Regions from separate parts of the Turicibacter sp. TJ11 genome, predicted to be linked through region 4. Evidence: riboswitches for the same ligand, from Rfam matches in the RefSeq annotation. Region 4 holds a riboswitch; each other region holds the start of a gene.
What was found. A riboswitch is a leader RNA that binds a small molecule or an ion and turns the genes downstream of it on or off. The one in region 4 is predicted to bind lysine.
Positions count from the first base shown of each region.

Region 1: another riboswitch for lysine. It lies ahead of lysA (diaminopimelate decarboxylase); the one in region 4 lies ahead of JRC48_RS04565 (transporter substrate-binding domain-containing protein).
Region 2: another riboswitch for lysine. It lies ahead of JRC48_RS07460 (Na+/H+ antiporter NhaC family protein); the one in region 4 lies ahead of JRC48_RS04565 (transporter substrate-binding domain-containing protein).
Region 3: another riboswitch for lysine. It lies ahead of JRC48_RS11260 (YfcC family protein); the one in region 4 lies ahead of JRC48_RS04565 (transporter substrate-binding domain-containing protein).

Region 1 is NZ_CP069349.1:2,532,714-2,538,846, forward strand. It holds gene JRC48_RS12145 (DUF1456 family protein) at 1-106, shown strand, start outside; gene JRC48_RS12150 (ATP-binding protein) at 245-841, shown strand; gene JRC48_RS12155 (GNAT family N-acetyltransferase) at 976-1,485, opposite strand; gene JRC48_RS12160 (L-lactate dehydrogenase) at 1,765-2,709, shown strand; gene JRC48_RS12165 (hypothetical protein) at 2,800-2,973, opposite strand; lysine riboswitch at 3,349-3,526, shown strand; gene lysA (diaminopimelate decarboxylase) at 3,650-4,942, shown strand; gene JRC48_RS12175 (aspartate kinase) at 4,960-6,133, shown strand, end outside.
Region 2 is NZ_CP069349.1:1,529,475-1,535,607, forward strand. It holds gene JRC48_RS07445 (aldo/keto reductase) at 1-686, opposite strand, end outside; gene JRC48_RS07450 (MerR family transcriptional regulator) at 719-1,096, opposite strand; gene rlmD (23S rRNA (uracil(1939)-C(5))-methyltransferase RlmD) at 1,430-2,818, opposite strand; lysine riboswitch at 3,007-3,179, shown strand; gene JRC48_RS07460 (Na+/H+ antiporter NhaC family protein) at 3,325-4,911, shown strand; gene pdaA (delta-lactam-biosynthetic de-N-acetylase) at 5,471-6,133, opposite strand, start outside.
Region 3 is NZ_CP069349.1:2,345,649-2,351,781, reverse strand. It holds gene JRC48_RS11270 (AI-2E family transporter) at 1-664, opposite strand, end outside; gene JRC48_RS11265 (M20 family metallopeptidase) at 808-1,938, opposite strand; gene JRC48_RS11260 (YfcC family protein) at 1,951-3,378, opposite strand; lysine riboswitch at 3,615-3,788, opposite strand; gene nagE (N-acetylglucosamine-specific PTS transporter subunit IIBC) at 4,004-5,428, opposite strand; gene nagB (glucosamine-6-phosphate deaminase) at 5,511-6,133, opposite strand, start outside.
Region 4 is NZ_CP069349.1:971,241-977,373, forward strand. It holds gene hrcA (heat-inducible transcriptional repressor HrcA) at 1-250, opposite strand, end outside; gene trxA (thioredoxin) at 453-767, opposite strand; gene JRC48_RS04555 (amino acid ABC transporter ATP-binding protein) at 953-1,702, opposite strand; gene JRC48_RS04560 (amino acid ABC transporter permease) at 1,715-2,467, opposite strand; gene JRC48_RS04565 (transporter substrate-binding domain-containing protein) at 2,478-3,287, opposite strand; lysine riboswitch at 3,364-3,530, opposite strand; gene JRC48_RS04570 (endonuclease MutS2) at 3,711-6,056, opposite strand.

The sequences.
Region 1 (6,133 bases), 1.1 Mb from region 4:
CGTATTACGTAAAGAAGGACATAAAAACTATAAAGAATGTGGCGATCGTTATTTACGCAACTTTTTAAAGGGATTAGCGATTCAATATCGTACAGCACAAAAATAAAATTATTATAGTTTTAAATGACAGATGTTGTCGTAATCACACAGAAATTGTCGTTGAAAAAACGCATATTTGTTGATATAATTTAACTTTAAAAAGATAGTTATGATGACAAATATCTATATATTGGAGAAGTGAAAGATGACAGTAAGAATTGCAATTCTAGGTGGACCAAGATGTGGTAAAACAACGTTAATTCAACAATTATACGTGGATTTAAAAATTCGAGATATTAATGTCGGAGTTGCGACTGAATATAGTACAGATTATTTACGTGATAAAGGAATGATTGAATCTATTTCAGAGCAATATGGAATTTACTTAGGGCAATTACATTTAGAAAAAGCATTAGAAGGACATGATTATGCGATTACTGATTATGCAACGTTCGTTCCATACATTTATGGACGTTTAATGCTTGGTGATAAAAAACGCACTAAAAAAGAAATTGAAATTTTAAATGACTTATATAGCTTAGCTATTCGCGATTTACCTCAATATGATCATATCTTCTTTGTTCCACGCGAATTTGGATACAAAAAAGATGGTGTTCGCTGGCAAGATGAAGAAGTGGCTCAAATGGTAGATGATGCTATTTTAAACTTCTTAAATGCTGAAAATGTTAAGTATGAAATGATTACTGGATCAACACGTGAACGTTCACAAAAAATAATGGATATTGTTGGGATTGATAAAGAAATCATTCAACCACAATCAGTAGAAAACATAGCACAATAATAAAAGTGCCGTTAATGTTAACGGCACTTTTTGTATGCATTTATGAAGTTATGTTTTAAATGAATTGACTCATAATATGATTTAGAAATCATCATTCATGGATTACTTTCGTAGCAATTTAGGAGAAATGTTTATTAGATTAATACTTTTTCAAATGCGAGACGTTTACTACCATCTGATAAATAAATAATGCCACAATAGCTGAATTGATTTTTAGCTAATAACTTTTGCATGGATTGATTATCTTCATGAGTATCAATTCTAATACTTGAAATTGCATTTTCTTTACACATGCGTTCAGTATGAAAAATAAACTCAGAAGCAATGCTCATCCCTTTAAAAGAAGAATCAACAGCGACTCGATGCATGACGGCATACTTTTGTTGACTTTTCCATTTACCATTAAAAATTTGATGATAAGTCGGCTCTTCTTCAAATGAAATAACAGCGACTGCAATAATTTTTTTATTTTTAGTTAAAACATAACTTTCTTTTTTTTCAATATCTTGTTTAATCACGGTTGAATTAGGATAGCCATTTTGCCATTGATCAATTCCTTGTTTTTTAAAATAACATTGTGCCTGTTTGATAATCTCCATTATACGCGAAAGGTCATCAAACTTAGCAGCTCTAAACTGTAACATATTATCTCTCCTTTTCATATGAATAAACTTAGTAACTAATGTAGTTGAACACAAAATTTTTGTATATCCGATCAGACTCATTTTCTTAATCAGGATTACTATCATAGATGTAAATAATTAAAAAAAACAATGAGCATTATTTTTAAGAGATAAGCTCGTTTAATCTAACTCTATAAAAACCAATTTATATAACAATAACCAAAAATTATCGATAAAAATTATCTTTAGAAATATGGAAGATACATATAATAATGAAGTATTTTGAAAGGAGGTATTATTATGCAAACTGAAACACGCCGTGTGGTGTTAATTGGTACAGGATTTGTAGGAATGAGTTTCGCCTATTCAATGGTGAATCAAGGTGGAGCTGAAGAGCTAGTCTTAATTGATGTTAATCATGAAAAAGCAGAAGGAGAGGCTATGGACTTAAGCCATGGGATTCCTTTTGGACCTGAAAATATCGAAATTTGGGCTGGGAATTACGAAGACTGTAAATCAGCTGATATCGTTGTTATTACAGCCGGAGTTAATCAACAACCTGGAGAAACACGTTTAGCATTAGTTGAACGAAACGCTAAAATTATGCGTGATGTCGTTGGAAATGTCATGAAATCAGGGTTCAATGGGATTTTATTAATCGCAAGTAACCCAGTTGACGTTTTAACTTATATTGCTTGGCAAGAATCAGGATTACCAAAAAATCGTGTCATTGGGACAGGGACAACACTTGATACAGCCCGTTTACGTCACCAAATTGGTAAATATTTAGATGTTGACCCTCGTAATGTCCATGGTTATATTGTTGGAGAACATGGAGATACAGAAACTCCATTATGGTCACACACAACAGTTGGTGTTAAACCAATCTTTGATATTATCAAAGATCATCCAGAATATAAAATGGAAGACTTAGAAGAAATCTACGTTAATGTTCGTGATGCTGCTTATCATATTATTGAACGTAAACGTGCCACTTACTATGGTATTGGGATGTGTACAACGCGTATCGTTAGAGCTATTTTAAATGATGAAAACTCAGTCTTACCAGTTTCTGTTTATTTAGATGGGCAATACGGACTTCATGATATCTTTACCGGAATGCCAGCTATTATTAACCGTAACGGAATTCGTGAAGTATTCAATTTAAATATTTCAAAAGAAGAACAAGAACAGTTAACAAAATCAGTTTCGATCTTAAAAGAAACATTAGATACTGTTCGCTAAAAAATCAGGGATGTCATTTTTAATGTAAATGAACATCCCTTTTTCATGTTATTAAGTGACTCAGTAAGATACACGATGAATTACTTTTTACTATTTATTAACACACTGATAGCAGCGATTGTAATCATCATTCGTTGGAAATCGTGAATCAACACGTCCCCCTGGACCAACTTCTAGATTACAGTTGGCACAGTACGGAATTTCATCATATGAACCTTCTTCGTAAAAATTAGAAAGTGGTTGCATTATAAGTTCTTCAAACATCACATAACCTCATTTCATTTAATATATAAGTCCAGATAAATTTTCTTTAGAGAAAATTTTTAGCTGGACCATAGAATGTCTTGATAAGTCAAGTAATCCTTAGTTTTGATAATAAACATTAGATGTCAAATACTTATCTGTTTCTATATAGATTAGTTTTATCATACCTTAATTTGAGTTTAAATAAAATATTTTCTCTCTATACCAAGCTAAAAAAAGACCCAGATGACAATAATGAAGTTAAAAACTTTTCTTGGATAAAAAAATACCGCCACTTATATGGATAAGATCACATAAACGTTAAGCTAATAAATTCAAAAAACTCAATTGACAAATGATGGTAAATAGCTAGAATAGATAATAAGATAATAAATGAATTAGGGTAGAGGCCGCGAGACTTAAGAGTAACCATAAGGAGGTAAGCACGATGATTTATGGTGAAAGGAAGAATTGCCGAAGGCTATAACAGATGCTTTAATGTTATAGACCTGGGGATGCATAAAATATATGTATCACTGTCACAAATAGTTATTTGTGTTGAGCTACATTTAATCAATAAAGCTATTTTAAATTTAGTTAGATTTATTATAGCTTTTAGAGGCTCCCTTAATGACTAGTTAAGGGAGTTTTTATTATATAAATGGGCTTCTTTCTACCGTAAAGAAAGGACTATAAAATGAAACTACATGGAACGATGATGGTACAAAACGATCAACTTTATATTGGAGGGATGAGCTGTTTAGAATTAGCTCAAACTTATCAAACGCCACTTTATGTTTTTGATGAACAATTAGCTCGAAAAAATTGTCAAGAATACATGAAGCATTTTAAAGCTAAAGAAAACAATAATCGAGTTGCATACGCGGGTAAAGCCTTTTTACCTTTACATATGTGTCGTTTGATTAAAGATGAAGGACTTTATTTAGATGTTGTATCTGGTGGAGAGTTATATACGGCTCATAAAGTTAATTTTCCTATGGAAAAAGTGTTGTTTCATGGAAACAATAAAACGATTGAAGAAATACAAATGGGACTTGATTTAGGGGTTGGACGATTTGTTGTTGATAACTATTATGAACTCGATTTACTAGAACAATTTTGTAAAGAAAAACAGATGAAGCAAGCGATTTATTTAAGAATTACACCCGGAATTGAAGCTCATACTCATGATTATATCAAAACGGGGCAAATTGATTCCAAGTTTGGTTTTACCTTAACAAATGGTGATTTGTCTGAATGTTTATCAAATTTTCATCAATATCAGCATTTAGAATTGATTGGTTTACATGCTCACATCGGATCACAAATTTTTGATGTGACACCTTTTTTAGATGAAGTCGATATTATGATGAGATTAGTTAAAGAGATTCAAGAATGCTATGATATCCAAATTAAAGAAGTTGACTTAGGTGGAGGAATGGGCGTGTATTACACGAAAAAAGATCAACCCAAAACCATTCAACAATTTTGTGAGGCAATCATTGAACGGGCAGCAGCATCATGTGAGGCACTAGGAATTGAAGTACCGATTCTTGTCATTGAACCCGGACGCTCAATTGTTGCAAATGCTGGAAGTACCCTTTATACGGTTGGTTCGATGAAAGATATAAAAGATGTTCGTACGTATGTGGGTGTTGATGGGGGAATGACCGATAACATTCGCCCATCTTTATATCAAGCAGGTTATGAATGTTCGATTGTCACTAAAATGCGTACAGGTGAACCAAAGCAAGTAACGATTGCAGGAAAGTGCTGTGAAAGTGGCGATATTTTAATTACAGATGTGGACATTAAAGGAATTGAAACTGGGGACATTCTCATTATTGCCTCAACTGGAGCATACGGTTATTCCATGTCATCTAATTATAATAAAATTCCAAAGGCTGCAATCGTTTCAGTTTTAAATGGAGAAGCTCAGGTGATTTGTAAACGACAAAGTTTAGAAGAGTTGCTGTCACTAGAAGTTTAAATAGGGGTGAGAATCAGATGAGGATGCTAGTTCATAAGTACGGGGGAACGTCAGTAGGAACGCTTGAAAAAATTAAAAAAATTGCAAAACGTGTCATTTTAGAAAAAGAAAATGGATATGAAATGGTCGTTGTTGTTTCAGCGATGGGAAAAACAACGGATCACTTAGTAGAGATGTCTAAAGAAATTTCAAAAAATCCAAGTAGGCGAGAACTTGATTTAATTTTATCAACCGGAGAACAAGTTTCAATCGCCTTATTATCGATGGCGTTTCAAGAGCTTGGCTATGATGCGATTGCTTTAACAGGATTTCAAGCGGGAATTAAAACATATGGTCCCCATACGAAAAATAAAATTTTAGATATTGATAGTGACAAAATTCAGAATTATTTATCACAGGGAAAAATCGTCGTTGTCGCTGGATTTCAAGGTATTAATGATGAAGGAGACATTACGACACTTGGACGCGGTGGATCAGACACCACAGCTGTTGCATTAGCCGCTAAACTTAATTGTCCGTGTCATATTTATACCGATGTGGATGGGATTTACTCCGTTGATCCAAGGTTATATCCACAAGCCAAAAAGTTACAGACGGTGAGCTATGAAGAAATGATGGAAATGGCAAGCTTAGGGGCTGGTGTTATGGAAGCACGAGCCATTGAAATTGCCTATAAATATAACATTCCGATCTATGTTGCCTCAAGTATGAATGATGTGGAAGGAACTTATATTAAGGAGTATGATGAAAAAATGGAAGAAAATATTATTACTGGTTTGAGTATTAGTGACGATAGCTTAATGGTGACGATTAGCCGAATTCCTGATCAAATAGAACATATCGCGATGATCTTTGAAAAGTTAGCGCAAGAAAATGTTAATGTCGATATGATTAGTCAAACCGCCCCGTTATCGGGAGTTATTAGCTTATCATTCACTGCCCCAAAAGATGATTTATTTATTATTGAAAAAATAATGAGTGAATTTAATGAAGGGTTTGAAGTTAGTATTGAACAAGAAATGACAAAAATTTCAGTCGTCGGCATTGGAATGAGAAATCAAAGTGGAGTTAGTGGACGATTATTCAGACTTTTAGCGAATCATGACATTAAGGTTAAACAAGTCACAACATCAGAAATTAGTATTTCTTACATGATTGAGACTAAATATAAAGAAACAGCTGTTTCGGTTT
Region 2 (6,133 bases), 560 kb from region 4:
GATTTAGCTAAGACAACAATGCCACGTTGTATTAACCATCTTAAAATCACTTGGGCCACCGTCTTATTGTAACGATTTCCAATTTCTTTTAATAATGGTTGATTAAACATATCATTTCTCCCTTCAGCAAACGGTGCCCAGGCTTGCATTTGAACTTGATATTTTGTCATCACTTTTTCTGCTTCTTTTTGTTGATGAAAAACATTTACTTCCACTTGATTAACTGCTGGAATAACCTCATTAAATAAACAAATATCCACTAATCGATCAGGATAGAAATTGCTGACTCCAATGGCCTTAATTTTACCTTCTTTATAAAGCTCTTCCATAGCACGATAAGTTCCGTAATAATCTCCAACTGGTTGATGAATTAAAACTAAATCGAGGTAATCTAATTGCATTTTCTTTAACGACTCTTCAATTGATCCCTTTGCTTTTTCATAGCCTGCATTTGAAATCCAAACCTTTGTCGTAATAAATAACTCCTCACGAGGAACAAATGTTTTTTGAATTGCTCGACCAACCGCTTCTTCATTGCCATAGGCTTGAGCAGTATCAATTAATCGATACCCGACTTCAATAGCATCTAAAACTGCACGTTCACATTCCTCTAAATCTGGAATTTGAAAAACTCCAAACCCTGCTATCGGCATCTTGATTCCATTATTTAACATAACTTCTTTCATTTTCATTCCTTCTTTCTTTTAAAAATAATTTCTTATTTTAATTTTTCCTCTTCAAACTTTAAAATTTTGTCTTCATAACCTTCGATTTTATACTCTAAATAAGATAGTGTTTGTTGAATTTCACTCGCTTTTTTTCTAATTTGATCACGCTGTTCTAGCAAAATTGCTTTACGTAAATGCAAGGTCGAAGGTCCTTTTCGATATAATGAAACATACTCAATTAATGCTTCAATTGAAACACCAGCTTGACGCATGCTCTTAATATAAAACACCCAATTACAATCCATTTCCGTATATTCACGATATCCTTTTGAATTTCTTTTAATTGGTGGAAGAAGTCCAATTTTCTCATAATAACGTAATGTGTCAACTGAAATATCATACTTTTTACTTACTTCTTTAATTGTCATACCCTAACCTCTTCTACGCTCAATTTAAAACCTAATGTTTCTTATCCTCTTAATTCCAATACAACGAATTAATTTGTCAATTTCTAACCTATCATATATAGGTTCAATGCTGTCTTTTCAAACTGACTTCCCACATAAAACCTTTCTGTTTCACTCATTATCGTAACATTAACTCTTCGCTTTCCCCTTTAGCTTTCATTACACCGCTATTATATCGGATGAAGTGAACTCCATAGCAAGAGAAAAAGTTAGTTTTTTCTAAAAAGTTACTTCAGCAGATATTCAAGCCCTTAAATAAAAAAAGACAGTATCCAAAGATACTGTCTAATATGATTAGCGTTGTTTTTTACGATCTTGACGAACTAAGCGTACGACTGCTTCAACGTGTGACGTTTGTGGGAACATATCCACCGGTTGAATATAATCGACACGATATTTTTTCGTCAATTCTTTTAAGTTTTTCGCAAGTGTTGATGGGTTACATGACACATAAACAATAGTTTTTGGTTGAACACGTTTTAACATGTTAATTAATTCATCACCCATTCCTGTACGAGGTGGGTCTACAATCACGACATCTGGTTTAAATCCTTCATTCACCCACTTTGGTACAATTTGTTCCGCTTTTCCTACTGCATAATACGTATTCGTTAATCCGTTTAACTTCGCATTTTCTTTTGCATCTGCAATCGCTTGACGAGTAATATCTACTCCGCGCACTTCACTCGCTTTATCTGCCACCCATTGACCGATCGTTCCAACACCACAGTAAGCATCCACTACTTTTTCATTTCCTGTTAAAGCCGCTGCATACTTCACTTGGTTATATAATTTAATCGTTTGTTCTGGATTTAACTGATAAAACGCACGTGGTGATAAATTAAACTTAAAGCGTCCTAACTCATCTGAAATGAATTTTTCTCCCGCAATATGTTTCATTTCTTTTCCGAAGATTTCATGTGTATCTTCATTATTAATGTTTAAATAAACAGACTTCACGTCTTTACAATACTTCATTAAATCTTTCGCTAACGCATCCATTTTCTTGAAATCATTATTAGCAAAAACAAACGTCACTTGTACTTCACCTGTTTTAAATCCACGACGAACCACAATGTAACGTGCTGTTCCTTTGCGTGTTTTTGGTGCATAAGCAAACACTTTATAATCATCTAATAAATCAACCGCATGATTAATAACCGTATTAATTTCTTCATATTGAACGTCACAATCTGTCACATTCACTAACTCTCGTGAATTCATGCTATAAAATCCAACCATGATTCCATCTTGATCATAACCGACTGGCATTTGAGCGCGATTGCGGTAATTATATGGATCTTTCATGCCGATCGTTGGACGAATATCACACTCATCTGGATCTAAATTCGTATAGCGTTCAATCGCTTGTGAAACAGCGTCACGTTTAATACGAAGTTGCTCCTGATAAGACATGTGTTGTAATTGACATCCACCACATTGACCATACACTTCACAAGCAGGTTGCACACGATGTTTAGATTTACGTTTCACACGTACGAGTTCCGCTTCTGCGTAACCACCTGCCACACGTGTACAAGTCGCAACCACTTCTTCACCAACTAAAGTCCCTGGAATAAAGACTGCTTGTTTTTTATAATAACCGATACCTTCTCCATTGATACCGATACGTTTAATCGTCACTAAAAATTCTTGACCAACCTTTAAAGGCGACATATTCATGTATTAAAACCTCCAATGCTTTTTTGAGCTATCATTTATCTTACCACATTCCCTGTTATTTTACATCGAAATCCCTACATTTCACGACAGATTTTATTTACAATTTAAACGATTTTTATAAATACGGCTTGACTATTTACTAAAAGATGCTAGAATAATGGTTAATTGAATATGTCTCTTGTTCTCTTTGATGAGTTAGAGGTGCGTGTCCAATGAGTAGGAGTTTTGAGAGTGACGTCGATGACAAATTCCAAAAGGTGTCCACGCCGAAGTCTTGTTTGTGTCAACCAAACGAGTACTGGGGTTACATTGAAGAAATGTAAAACTGTCACTACAATTGTAGTGGAGGACTAATGATCGGAGAGTTAAATGATATACTTGCACCTATTGTCTAAAAATTAGACCTGTTAGAGCCATGTATGAGTTTAACTCAACGTGGCTCTTTTTTCTTTATCAAAAGAACAATGCCCTATTCAATTGCACTAACAACTGAGGAGAGAATGATTATGGTTGGAACAATTTATTCCTTAATTCCAGCACTCTTAACGATTGCACTCGTTGTTTTGACGCGTCGCGTTGTATTATCACTTAGTATGGGTGCCATCTCTGCTGCTTTTATTTTAGCCAACTTCAGCATCGTTCAAACAATACAAACATTAGTTGGCACTTTTTTAAATCTTATTTTCGAAGAAAATGGATTACTCGGTTTTTTAAATGATTGGAATTTATCCATTCTCTTTTTCTTATTAGCTTTAGGTGTTATTACCGCTTATATTGTGTTATCAGGTGGTGCATCTGCCTTTTCTAAGGCGATTGTGAAACATGTGAATTCACGTGAAGGGGTTCAGTACACCTCAGCTCTTCTTGGAATTTTAATTTTTGTTGATGATTACTTTAATGCGCTTGTCGTTGGCAATGTTTCTAAGCCGTTAGCTAAACAACAAAAGATCTCACGTGCTCGTTTAGCCTACATTGTCGATTCAACTTCAGCACCTATTTGTGTCATCTCTCCTATTTCAAGTTGGGCAACCGGAATTATGGGTTCGATGGCTGTTATTTTTACAAGTACAGGCGCAACCTATAATACGTTCTTTGCCTTTTTACAAACAATTCCTTACCATTTTTATGTGATCACTTGTGTCCTCATGGTCTTTGTTGTCATTAAGTATAACTTAAATCTTGGGGTTATGAAAAAGTATGAACAAGATGCTTTAAATGGTAACGATTCGTCTTTAAGTCGTGCTGAAGTGATCAGTACTCACGGATGTGAGGTTGAGTCATCAAAAGGAACGATGTGGGAATTAATCCTTCCTATTTTGACTTTAATTATCGTCACAGTCTTAACCATGGCTTATACAGGCTATGTGGGTGCTGTACGTGGTGAATCAGAATTTAATTTATTCTTTGCCATTCTCGATAATATCAAGTTATCAACCTCACTTCGCGTGGGTGGAGCAGCGGGACTTATTGTTTCTATGGGACTTACCTATCGACATGTTTCAAAGGGTGAAGTAACAAAAAAACAATATCTTCATTCTTTCTTCTTAGGTATTAAATCAATGACTGGTGCTATCGTTATTTTATTATTAGCGTGGGCTATCTGTGATTTAGTTGGGGCTCTTGATGCGGGTGGTTATTTAGCATCGATCATCACATCAGCTCATATTAATCCTAACTTTATTCCAGTTGTCATGTTTATCATGGCAAGTTTGATGGCATTTGCCACAGGGACATCCTGGGGATCATTTGGAATTTTACTTCCGATTGCTGGATCAGTCGCCGCTGCCATTGAGATGAATTTAATGATTCCTGTCATGGCTGCCGTTTTATCAGGTGCCATCTTCGGAGATCATGCCTCTCCTATTTCAGACACCACTTTACTATCTGCAACCGGATCAGGGTGTGATCTAGCTGCACACTTTAACTCACAATTACCTTATGCCCTTTTATCGGCTGTTATTGCATCACTTGGATATATTTCATTTGGTTTAACCGAAAGCTTATGGATAGCTTATCTAGTAATGTTCATCAGTATCATTACAACAATTTTTTATGCAAAAGCACAAAAATCAAAGGTGGAAAAAATCAGATAAATGAATAAAAGGAACTAACAGCAGGGGGGAAACTGCGTGTTAGCTCCTTTTTATATATTAAAGAGAGGTTGAAAGAATTGGAGAAGAAAGTCTCTGATAGAATGATTAATTTTCACCCTAAAACGAACCACTCTATCACTAGACTTATTGATAAATAGAGAACTTTAGTAAAAGTCTAAAGCATAGTCCCACCATGAAAGACTATTAACTTGGGAGGTTATCTCTATACAACATCATTATAGGCACGCTATTTAAATCTTAAACAACAATTTCAACTTTTTTTATCAACTGTTAAATATTTCATGTGAGAATAAAAAAAATCCTTGAGAGGGGGAACTCTCAAGGACACGTTAAACGGTCGTGGGGGAACACGATCCGTTTAGGGAGTGAGAAAACATAATGAATAAGAAAATCAAAGGGGGAGAAAATTTATTATCATTTTCATCCATAGTTATTATGGCACAAAATTATGTACAAAAAATGTTTGAAACGTGTTTTTTATGTGTTCTGAAGATATTTATATGGCAAAAACCAACAAATTCAAATAAAAATTTATCATCTATTCGATCACGACTGGATTTTCACGAGTCATTAAATATTGTAATGATTTAAATTCGTATCCTTGGCGACGAAGCTCAGGAATTAATTTATCTAAGCACTCTGCATTATCACTTGAAATACTATGCATTAAAATAATGGCACCTGGATGCATGCGATCTAAAATTTGTTGATAGGCATAGTCTGCCCCTTTTTGTTGATCCACATTCCAATCCATATAAGCAAGTGACCATAAGATGGTATAGTATCCACGTTCTTTTGCCCAATCTAACATTTGTTGATTAAAATGGCCTTCAGGTGGTCTTAAATAACGAACCATATCTTTTCCTGTTAACTCTTTATATTTATCTTCAATTAACGTTAGTTCTTCATTAAATTTTTCTTTCGTTACCTTTGCTAAATCCGGATGATGCCACGTATGATTTCCTATAATATGTCCTTCATCTACCATTCGCTTCACTAGCTCTGGATGTTCTTCCATAAAATGACCAGTCACAAAGAAGAGTGCAGGAACATCATGTTTTTTTAAGACATCTAATATTAATGGTGTATTTCCATTCTCATATCCGCAATCAAATGTTAAATAAATCATCATTTCATCTTTAGAACCGATATAGTAAGCATCATTCTGACGAATAATATCATCAAATTCTTGTCCTGGCCA
Region 3 (6,133 bases), 1.3 Mb from region 4:
TTGTATGTTTTTCATTAAATAATGAAGCCGTCACTTTTTTTCCAAGTGCAAAGAATTTTTCTTTATCAATTAATAAGTAAATAGAAATAATAATTCCTAATACAATGTTCCAAATACTTGATGCAACAGACATAATACCATTTCCGATAATCGGTAATAAATTCGTTAAAACCTGTATCAATAGATTTGTCAATTCCGTGAATTTTTTACTGATGATCGCCATGTATTCTTCATTAATATCCATATCATACAATTGACTTTCAACCATGATCGTTAGTTCTTTTACATACTTAGGAATGTCATTAACTAAACCAACTAAACTTTCAATCAATTGCGGTAAAACAAATTGCATAAAGACATAAATGATAATTCCAGCCGTTATATATGAAAGAAAAATACCAATTCCTCTAATAGAAGATTTCTTTGCTTTATTTAATCCTTTTACTTTAAAAATTTTCTCTTCGTAAAACTTTAAAATAAAGTTTAGAAGATAGGCGATAACAAAGCCAATCATAAACGGTTGAAAGATCCCCACAATTTCATTTAGTTTTCCTGTAAAAGCCTCCAATTTCGAAATAACGTTATAAAAAATAATACTTAAACTAACGACAATGAACGCATATACAGCGATTGTATTATATTTCTTATCCCAGTTGATTTTCATGTGTCCTCCTATGACTTTTTGTCTTTCTAATAACTATCTATTCATCATTATATATCATAAGTAGAATAAATTTACACCTTTGTCCTCATATTTCTACTATTTTTATATATATGTAAAAACCACCTTAAAAAGGTGGTTTTTTATTATTTTAGCTTAACTGCTCCAGATAATACATCATATCCTGTGTAAGCTAAAGCAACTGCTGCAATGACTAGACGTTCATGTGCTAAGTCCGTTACTGTTGCATCAACCATTTGTTGTGAATGTCCTGTAATTTCACAATCAGCAATACCGATATAAGGATGGATGGTTGGACAAATATTACTAATATTTCCGATATCCACTGATCCAGTACTTGATTTATGTGGATGAATTTCTTTAATTCCTAGTGAACGAATATTTTCGTTAAACGTTTGTGAAAGAATCTCATTTGTTTTTAAATCATCGTAAGATAACTCATAGTTACTTACTTCTAACGTTGCTCCTGTCATTAAAGCTGCTCCTTGAGCAATCCCTAACACTTTTTCCTTAACAACTGCTAAGTATTCTTTAGTAGCTGCGCGAATATAAAATTGTGCTGTTGCATGTTCAGGTACAATGTTAGCAGCGACCCCACCATTTGTAATGATTCCATGCATTCTTACATCTGATGTTACGTGTTGACGTAACGCATCAACACCATTAAATAATTGAATGACTGCATTTAAAGCATTAATTCCATCTTCAGGAGATGCTGCGGCATGTGAAGGACGCCCTGTATAATCAAATTGTAAAGCTTCCATTGCAAGTGAAGTTCCACTTTCTGTTGTATAGCCAGAAGGATGAACCATCATGACCGCATCTAATCCATTAAAGACCCCTGCTTCTGTCATCGTTACTTTAGCACCATTTGTTTCTTCTGCTGGTGTACCAAAGACATAAACTTTTCCACCCACTTCATCGATTACTTTGCTAAGAGCTACCCCTGCCCCAACACTAATCACACCGATCATATTATGACCGCATCCATGTCCTAGTTCAGGTAACGCATCATATTCACAAAGATAAGCGACTGATAATCCTGGTTTTCCACTATCATAAACAGCTTCAAATGCCGTCTCTAATCCTGCTACAGGACATTTAATTTCAAAGTTATGTTCTTTTAAAAATGTTGTTAATGTTTCAACTGCTTGATACTCTTGATTTCCAAGTTCCGGATGATCATGAATAAAGCGATTCATTTGTACTAAACGTTCTTTTAAAGATTCCCCAATTGTTAATAACTGCTCTTTCATTCTAACATCTCCTTATGACCATCCCATTAAGATGGCAACTGTAATAAAGATTATAGCTAATACTCCAAAAATTAATTGTAACGGTAAAATCCATTTAACCCATTTTGACCAAGGAATACCTGATACCCCTAAACAAGCCATTAATACTGCACTTGTTGGGAAAATAGCATTTGAGAATCCATCACCAAATTGGAAAATTAAAATAGATGTTTGTGGTGTAATACCTACTAACTCTCCAAGTGGTGCCATAATCGGCATTGTTAAGGCTGCTTGTCCAGAACCTGATGAGATAAAGAAATTGATGAACATTTGAACAAAGAACATGACATATCCAGCAACTAATGAAGGTAATTGACCGATGAAATTAGATAATTGATAAAGAATCGTATCGATAATTTGACCATTTTCAGCTAAGATCACAATCCCGCGAGCAAACCCAACAACAACAGCTGCTCCAATCATATCTTTTGCTCCGCTAACAAATGAATTAGCCATATCATCTAAACTTAAGCGTCCAATAAGCCCAGACACAATCCCAGTTGCTAAAAATAATGCTGCAATTTCAGAAATTCCAAAATCAAACTTTAAAACTCCAACGACAATTCCCGCTAAACAAAGTAAAATTAACGATAAAATCAATTTATGTCTAGTCGTAAATTCAAGATGCTCATTCTCTGATTCTTTTAATTGTTCACGTCGAGCTTGATCAATTTCATAAACTGGACTTAACTCTGGATTACGTTTAATTCGACGACCATACCACATTAAAAATAATGTAGCAGCAATCGTTGTTACAGCCCAAACTAATGTACGATATCCAACACCTGATCCAGCTTGTACGTTAGCAATATTTTGTGCGACACCAACTGAAAATGGATTAATCATTGCGGTAGCAAAACCAACAATACATCCCATATAAGAGATGGCCATCGCCATAATACTATCATACCCTAAAGCTAAGCATAAAGGAATGAGCATTGTAATAAATGGAATGGCTTCTTCCGTCATTCCAAAGACAGCTCCACCGATTGAGAACAATCCTGTGATCACCGGAATCATTAACATTTCTTTTCCTTTGAATGATTTGACCGCATTTGTCATTCCGGCATCAATGGCACGAGTTTTTGTAATAATCGCAATTGATCCACTAACTACAAATAAAAATGCGATAATTTCAGAAGCACCCATCATTCCTTCTAATGGAGCTTGTAGTAAACTAAAAATTCCTTGTGGTGTCTGTTCAACATAACTAAATGATCCGTCAACAACGACTGTTCTCCCTGCATCATTAACGATACGATCATAAGCTCCTGCTGGTAAAACCCAAGTTGCAACAGCAACAATCGCTAAAATAAAAGAAATAATAACTAATGTATGTGGAACTTTAAACTCTTTGGTTCCCTCTTTTTCGTGTGTTTTTGCTCTTTTTAAGCTTAACATATTTCTCTCTCCTTTTATTTCATGTTTAAATAGCTTTTAGTTTAAGGAGGTAAGTAAAAAGTCTTGAGCCATTCACTCAAGACCTTCAGAAAAGAAAAGTACCACCCTTAACTTCCAGTTCTTAAATGATAATTCTCCACAGTAATTAAAGGGACTTTAACATCGCAATCAAAAAGTCCTGAGTATCACTCAAGACTTTTATCATATAACCGAATTAAGTTAGGATGATTTAAATCTGGAATGATAGCTCTCCACAATAGTTATTGTGACAATGTTAAGCATATTATACTTAACACCAGCTCTATAGCCTTAAAGTATCAGCTATAGACTTCGGCGAGAATTCCTTTCCTATTGAATCAACGTCTTCACTCCTCAATAGTACTCTTAATTACCGCACCTCTATCTAAAACCTATTTAATTTATAATTTTATCTTATCTTATTTTATACATAAAAACAACATTATTTTATAAAATACTATTAATTATCCGATACTTTTTAGTGTTGTAGATAAAAAAACTCTTATTTTCGACCCATTTTTACATCCCTATATATCAATTATAAGAAAAATTTCTTTCTATATTAATATAACTTCAAATAAAAAGGAGTCTCAAGGAGACTCCTTTTTTACTTAAGTAAAGCTTTGATTGCATCTGAGACAAACTCTACATTTGTACCGACAATTACTTGAACATTCGTTTTATTTAAATGAACAATTCCACGAGCACCCACTGATTTTAAACCTTTTTCGTCAATTAGTGATGAATCACTAACTTCTAAACGTAAACGCGTGGCACAATTATCTACCGATAAAAGATTATCAATTCCACCTAAGTATTTAACGTATTGTCTTGCTAGATCTTTATAATCTCCGCTAATAACTGTATTTTCTGTAAATTCATCCTCGTCGTCCTCACGACCAGGAGTAGGCAAGTTAAACTTAATAATTGCAAAATAAAAGACAGTAAAGTAAATGATGGCTACAACTACTCCAACCACTAAGAGAAGTAATGGTTTAGTGGCAAAGTTAAAGTTTAAAATATAATCAAGAAATCCAGCTGAGAACGTAAAACCATGTAAAATGCCTAATAAATCAACAATAAATCCTGAAATAGCTGATAGTAAGGCGTGTAATACTAATAAGATAGGTGATAAGAAAATAAACAAAAATTCAAGAGGTTCAGTTACCCCTGTTAAAAAAGCGGTGAATCCTAATGAAAGTAACATTCCTCCAATTGCTTTTCGTTTTTCCTTTTTAGCAGCAAAATAAATAGCTAACGCTAGAGCTGGAAGACCAAACATCATAACTGGGAAAAATCCAGCCATAAAATGTCCCGCTGTTGGATCGCCTGCAAAGAATCGATTTAAATCTCCGGTTGCTCCATTGAACTCTCCTAATTGGAACCAGAAAAATGAATTTAACACATGATGTAATCCTAACGGAATTAATAAACGGTTAAAGAACATGTACCCTGCAACTCCAAATGCTCCTAATCCTGCAATTTGAATGGATACGTTAGCTAAAAAGCCTTGAATGACTGGCCAAACGATAGCTAGTGGAATAGAAACAACAAATGAAATAAGTCCTGTCATAATTGGGACAAAGCGGCGTCCCCCAAAGAAGGCTAAAAATTCTGGTAATTTGGTGTTTCTAAACTTGTTATAGGCTAAACCTGCAATAACACCAGCGATGATTCCACCTAAAAATGAAATATCTAGTGTTCCAACGATATCTACTGCATAATGTTGTCCCCAATACTCTGCACAAACATTTGTTAGCGTTAAGTATGAAATAACTCCAGCTAATCCCGCTGCTCCATTTTGATCATCTGATAACCCAACAGCAACACCAACCGCAAATAACAGTGGTAAGTTATTAAATAAAGCTGATCCGGCTGCTGCTAAAAATGGTAAAACCATATCAACACCTGGAATAAAACCTAATGCTTCAATGACATCTGCTTGGCCAAAACGAAGCATTAAACCTGCAATCGGTAAGCAGGCAATTGGTAACATTAACGATTTACCGATACGTTGTAGGAACTTTATCATTTGTTCATCCCTCCATAAGATATCTTATATTTATAAAAATACTGTGCGAATCGCATCAATATTTTCATAACCCACTTCATGTTTATACTCTTTTATAATCACCATCGAGTAATAAAGATGCTGCTTCCTCATCAAGTATTAGAACAACATCATGATGAAATTGTAAGATAGATGCTGGGACTTCGGGTTGTACTTTTCCATAAACCATATCATGAATGGCTTGAGCTTTACTAGTTCCTGTCGCTAATAGCATAATTTTGCGACTTTTAAAAATCGATCCAGTCCCCATGGTAATCGCATATTTAGGAACTTCATCAATATGATTAAAAAATCGTGCATTAGCTTGACGAGTCGATTCATCTAATTCAACAATATGTGTTCCTTTTTCAAAGTTAATCGTCGGTTCATTAAATCCAATATGAGCATTATGTCCAATACCAAGAACTTGAATATCAATACCACCTACATCTTTTATGAGCTGCTCATATCTTATGCACTCTTCTTGCATTGAGTCAGCCATTCCATTTGGGATGTGAATGTGATTTTTATCAATATTCACATGATTAAATAAATATTCATTCATAAAGTAATGATAACTTTGTTCATTAGTAGGTGATATCGATAAATATTCATCCAAATTAAAAGTTTGTACTTCTGAGAAATCAACCAGTCCTTGCTGATACATAGTAACTAGATTTTCATACA
Region 4 (6,133 bases):
TCGGTTCTTGATTTACAATAAAATCTACATAGTATCGATATCCCTTTTGACTCGGAACACGTCCACTTGATGTATGAGTTTTTTCAATAAAACCTAAATCCTCAAGATCAGCCATATCATTACGAATGGTTGCCGCTGAAAAATTCAAATCTTCTTTTTTAGAGAGGATTCGAGAGCCAACAGGTTGTGCAGTTTGTATGAACTCTTCTACAATTGCCTTTAAAACTAATATTTGACGTTCTGTTAGCAATGTAAACACCTCTTTTAGCACTCGTTCATCTTAAGTGCTAATATCATTATATATAAATCAATTAGCACTGTCAACACCATAGTGCTAATTTTTTAGTTTTTTATGGATTTCATTTCGTTTTAACACTCCAAATTTATTTTTAACAATTAACAGTTATGAAAAAAGAGGGTCATACATAGTATGCCCTCTTTTTTATGTTTCATTATTTATTTGATTGAATTAATGATAATAATGATGCTTTAGGTTGGAATCCAACTGTTTGTTGAACCGCTTGTCCGTCTTTGAATAAAATTAATGTTGGGATTGACATTACTTTATACTCAGCAGCTACTGATTGGCAATTATCAACGTTAACTTTTACGATTTTCACTGTTCCTTCTAATTCTGTAGCTAACTCATCTAAAACTGGAGCGATCATTTTACATGGTCCACACCAATCTGCATAGAAATCAACTAAAACTAATCCGCTGCTGATTTCTTGAGCAAATGTTTCTTCTGTTGCATAAATAACTGACATATTTATTCCTCCTTACCTACCGATTTATATAAAATTAGTATACCATATTGGCATGAAATTACAAATAGTTTGCACTTTCTTTCATAGTATCTCACACTTATATTTTTACATTCACAATTACTTATACTAAAAAAAGACAAAGATTACGATCAGTAGATAGTTTAAAACCGTTAGAAAACTAACGGTTACAAGCTATTTGATAAATAACGATGTAAAAAGGCTTTTGTTCGCTCTTGCTTTGGATGAATAAAAATTTCTTCAGGTGTTCCTTCTTCTGCAATCACCCCTTGATCCATAAACACCACTCGATCACTGACTTCTTTAGCAAATCCCATTTCATGGGTCACGATAATCATCGTTAATCCTTCATCTGCTAACTGCTTCATGACATCTAAAATGCCACCGACCATTTCTGGATCGAGTGCACTTGTTGGCTCATCAAAAAGTAAAACTTCAGGATCCATACATAACGCTCTTGCAATGCCTACACGTTGTTTTTGGCCACCCGATAATTGAGTGCTACTGCAATCTGCAAATCGTTCCATTCCTACTTTTTTTAAGTAAAACATTGCCTTTTCTTTTGCTTCTTCTTTGCTACGCTTTAAAATTTTAATTTGCCCCATCATGCAATTTTCTAAAACTGTTTTATGATGAAATAAATTAAAATTTTGAAAAACCATTCCTACTTTTGTACGATGATGATTAATATTAATACTTCCTGTTAGGATATCTTTTCCTTGATAAAAGATTTGTCCACTATCTGGGTTTTCTAATAAATTAATACAACGTAATAAGGTTGATTTTCCACTTCCACTTGAACCGATGATGGTAATAACTTCTCCCTTATTGACCTGAAATTCAATATTTTTTAAAACTTCTAAATTCCCAAAATATTTTTTTAATCCATGAATGTTAATGATTTGACTTGCTTCCACTTTAATCCCTCCTTAGCTTAGCGAGTTCGGCATGGTTTGGGATGCTGGAAAAGATGTTTTTGGCATATTCATTTTCTTTTCCACTAATCTTAAAATTTGAGAGGTAATCGTTGTAAGAACTAAATAAATGAGACATGTAATGAAAAAAGTTTCCGAGTATAACATGGCACTTCCAGCTACTGAACGTGATTGGAAGAATAATTCAATTACTCCGATCACGTTTAGCATTGAGCTATCTTTAATATTAACAATAAACTCATTACCGATCGATGGGAATGAATTCTTAATGGCTTGAGGTAAAACGATGTAGATCATCGTCTGCACACTATTCATTCCGATACTACGTGCCGCTTCGACTTGTCCACGTTCAACCGACTGAATTCCAGAACGAATAATCTCTGACATGTAAGCACCTGTATTAACTGAAATAATGACAATCCCAGCTGTCATCGCATCCCATCCTAAAACCGGACGTAGTGCATAATACAAAAACATAGCTTGAACCATCATTGGTGTTCCTCTAAAGAACCAAACATAAATTCCTATTAATGCATGTAAGGTTTTTTTAGTTACCTTAGCACTTCTTGAGTCACGTGGTTCAATCTCAATTGCACGAACGCCTCCTAAGATTAAACCGATCATGAGCCCTAAAAGCGTCCCTAATAACGCTAAAAATAACGTCATTTTAATTCCGTACCAAAACAATTGATAATTATTTGTAAATAAACGATAAGCTTTTTCTAAAAAGTCAACTTGAAACATCATAAATTTCGACCTACTCCCCTGTTGGCGCTGACTCACGTGCCGCCATCATCCACTCATCACGTGTTGCCTCTGAAATTGAATCTAAAGCAGACTGAACGTCATTAAAGAAGTCCGTTCCTCGACTACCTTCTTTTAACCCAATTGAAACTGATGTATCCACATCAAATCCTTGTCCCTCATTGAACTGAACAATCGTTAAATCAGGATTTGCTTGAACAACCCCTTCAGCAACTGGTAATTCTGCCGTGATTCCATCACTTTCACCACTTAATAACGTTTGAACTAATTCTGGATAACTTGAACGTGGCGTTAAATGATTAACTCCAGGAATTTGATCAATAATTTCATCATAGCTCGTATTCATTTGCCCGATGACATTTGCTCCATTAAAGTCAGCAATTGATGTTGCATTTTTATAATTTCCATCTCCTCTTACAATCATGACCATTTCTGACTCAAAATATGGTGTCGTAAAATCAATCCCTTGTTCACGTTCTTCATCTGCCGTCATTCCTGCAATGATCGCATTGATTTCCCCTGACTCAAGTGCAGGTTGTAACCCGTCCCAATCTAATTTTTTCACCACTAGTTCTTTTCCTAATGAATCCGCAATTTTTGAAGCGACTCTGACGTCATAACCATCACATAGTCCCGCTCCACCAATCGAAACACTTGTGTCTGTTTGCTGAGTTGTTTGCCAGTTAAACGGTGCATAGTTACACTCCATTCCGACAATAAACTGATCTTGTTCATTTGTTTGATTAGCTCCACATCCAACTAATAACGAACCAACTGCTAAAACTCCAATAAATTTTTTCATATGCTTGACGCTCCCCTTTTGATTTTCTTTAACAAAAAAAGCCGTGCTATTAAACACGACTACTTTTAAAGTTCGTTGTATTAATAGCTCCTCTTCATTACTGAAGGAGTGTTACAGGTATTCCCTGCAACCCCAAGCTAGACATCCGCCAATGCTAACTTTCGGCGATGATTACCTTTCCTATTCTTCTTCGTCTGCCGACTCCAAATAGTACTCTGACGCACCGCTACCTCTATACGATTTTTTCTTGTTGAAGTTAATATACCATAATTTTACATATAGTGCAAGTATTGTTAATTAATTTTATTCATTTTATATTTCAAGATCATTTATTTTAGAATCATTTTTAATAAAATATAACTGTAATTTATAAACTCTATCCTCTTAAACAAAAAGACATAGGCTAATCCTATGTCTTTTATTCTATTTCAATTCAACAACGGTTGCACCCGTTCCACCTTCACCAGCTCCACCAAATCTAAATGAAGCGACATGTTTGTTATTTTTTAAATATTTATGAACCCCTTGACGAAGTGCACCTGTACCATGTCCGTGAATAATGGTAACGGATTGATATCCCGCTAATAAAATATCGTCGAAGTATTTATCTAAACGTAACATCGCATCTTCATAACGTTCTCCACGTAAATCTAATTGAATCCCTACGTTTGTATTACGTTTATGAATCACTTTACCTTTTTTCGTTTCTTGTTTTTTAACCGCTGGACGAATGTATTCTAAGTCCTCTTCTTTAATGTTAACTTTCATCATTCCAAGTTGTACCATCCACTCACCATTTTTCGTTTTTTCAATGAGTTCTCCTTGACGACTTAATGAAAGCACCATGACCTCATCTCCAGCTTTTAATGGTCCTTTATTTTTAGCTTTACGTTTAAATTGTTCTGCTTGCTTCGCTTCTGATCGTTTAAGTGAGGTTAATTTTTCTGTTAACTCATGATCTTTAATTGTTAAATCGGCGACTTTTTTCGCTTGGCGTAAATCTGCTACGATTTGTTCTGCCTCTTCTTTCGCTTGACGAATATTTTCAAACGCTTCTTTTTTAATGTCTTCAAGGACACGTTCACGCTCGGCTTCAAACTTCGCAATCTTACGTTCATAATCAAGACGCATCTCTTCTACTTCTTGATTTTGCTTTTGTAACAGTTGAATTTCGCGATCAAGCTCAAGTCCACGATCTTCTAATTTTGTAATTAAATCGGTCATCTCTGTACGTTCCGTTTCAACATAAGCACGAGCTGATGATAAGATAACTTCTTTTAATCCAAGGCGTTTTGAAATTTCAAAGGCATTTGAACGTCCTGGAACTCCAACTAATAAACGATATGTTGGAGATAATGTCTCAATATTAAATTCAACTGATGCATTAATGACATCATCATTTTCATAAGCATACGCTTTTAATTCTGGATAATGTGACGTGGCAATCGTTCTTGCTCCACGAACTTTGACATAATCTAAAATAGAAATAGCTAGTGATGCTCCCTCTTTTGGATCTGTTCCCGCTCCTAATTCGTCAAATAAGATTAAACTATTAACCGTTAAACGTTCCATGATACGAACGATATTAGTCATGTGCGATGAAAAGGTTGATAAACTTTGTTCAATACTTTGTTCATCTCCAATATCAGCAAAAACATGATCAAAAATCGCTAACTGTGATGTTTCATGAGCTGGAATTAAAAGTCCTGATTGAGCCATTAATGTTAATAATCCCACTGTTTTTAGTGTGACTGTTTTTCCACCTGTATTTGGTCCGGTAATCACAATCGTCGTATACTCATCACCCAGTTCAATATCATTTGGAACAACAGTTTTCGGATCAATTAATGGATGACGAGCTGCGACTAATCGAATAATTCCTTTTGTGTTCATCGTTGGACGTGTCGCTTGAATCATACGAGCATATTTACCTTTAGCAAACATAAAATCAATTTCACCAAGGACATCCACGTTAACGGCTAATGCATCAACGAACTTTTTCACTTCTTCTGTTAAAGCGCGTAAAATACGTTCAATTTCACGACGTTCTTCTACATGATATTCTTGTAACTTATTATTTAAATCAACCACTTCTTTAGGTTCAATAAAATACGTATTTCCTGAAGAAGATTGATCGTGAACCGTTCCACCAAATGTGTTTTTTGCCTCCGCACGAACTGGAACCACGTAACGATCATTACGCATCGTCACAATACCATCTGTTAACTTATTACGACGTTCGGATACAACTTGATTTAAACGCTCTTTAATTCTTGCTTCCGTACTTTGAATCGCACGACGGATACTACGTAACTCAGGTGATGCACTATCTAACACATACCCTGTTTCATCAATACAATCATTAATAGCTGTTTGTAAATTATTTAAAGAAACTAAACTACTCACTTGTGATGAAAAAATAGGTGTTTCTACTTTAATTTCATTTAAACGCTCTGCGAATGCTTTTAATTGTGAAACCGCATATAATAAGCGACTAATCGATAATAATTCTTGTGCGTTTAACATCGCAGAAATTTTTGCTCGTTTAATCGCTTCTGTAATATCTGTCACACCACCTAATGGGGCTTCTCCTAAGGTTAAAATAATACGTAAAGCTTCCTCAGATTGATTTAGTGAATACTCCACTTGTTTTTCATCGACCGATGGAGTTAAATACTCCACTCGCTTTTGACCAAGTGAACAAGCACATAATGAGTCAACCGTTTGTTTAATCTTATTAAATTCTAATATTTGAATGGCTTGTTTCATTTACCTCACTCCAACTAATTTAAAAAATGAAAAAATTTGATCTGTTTTATTTTAACATAAAAACAAATAAAAACCTA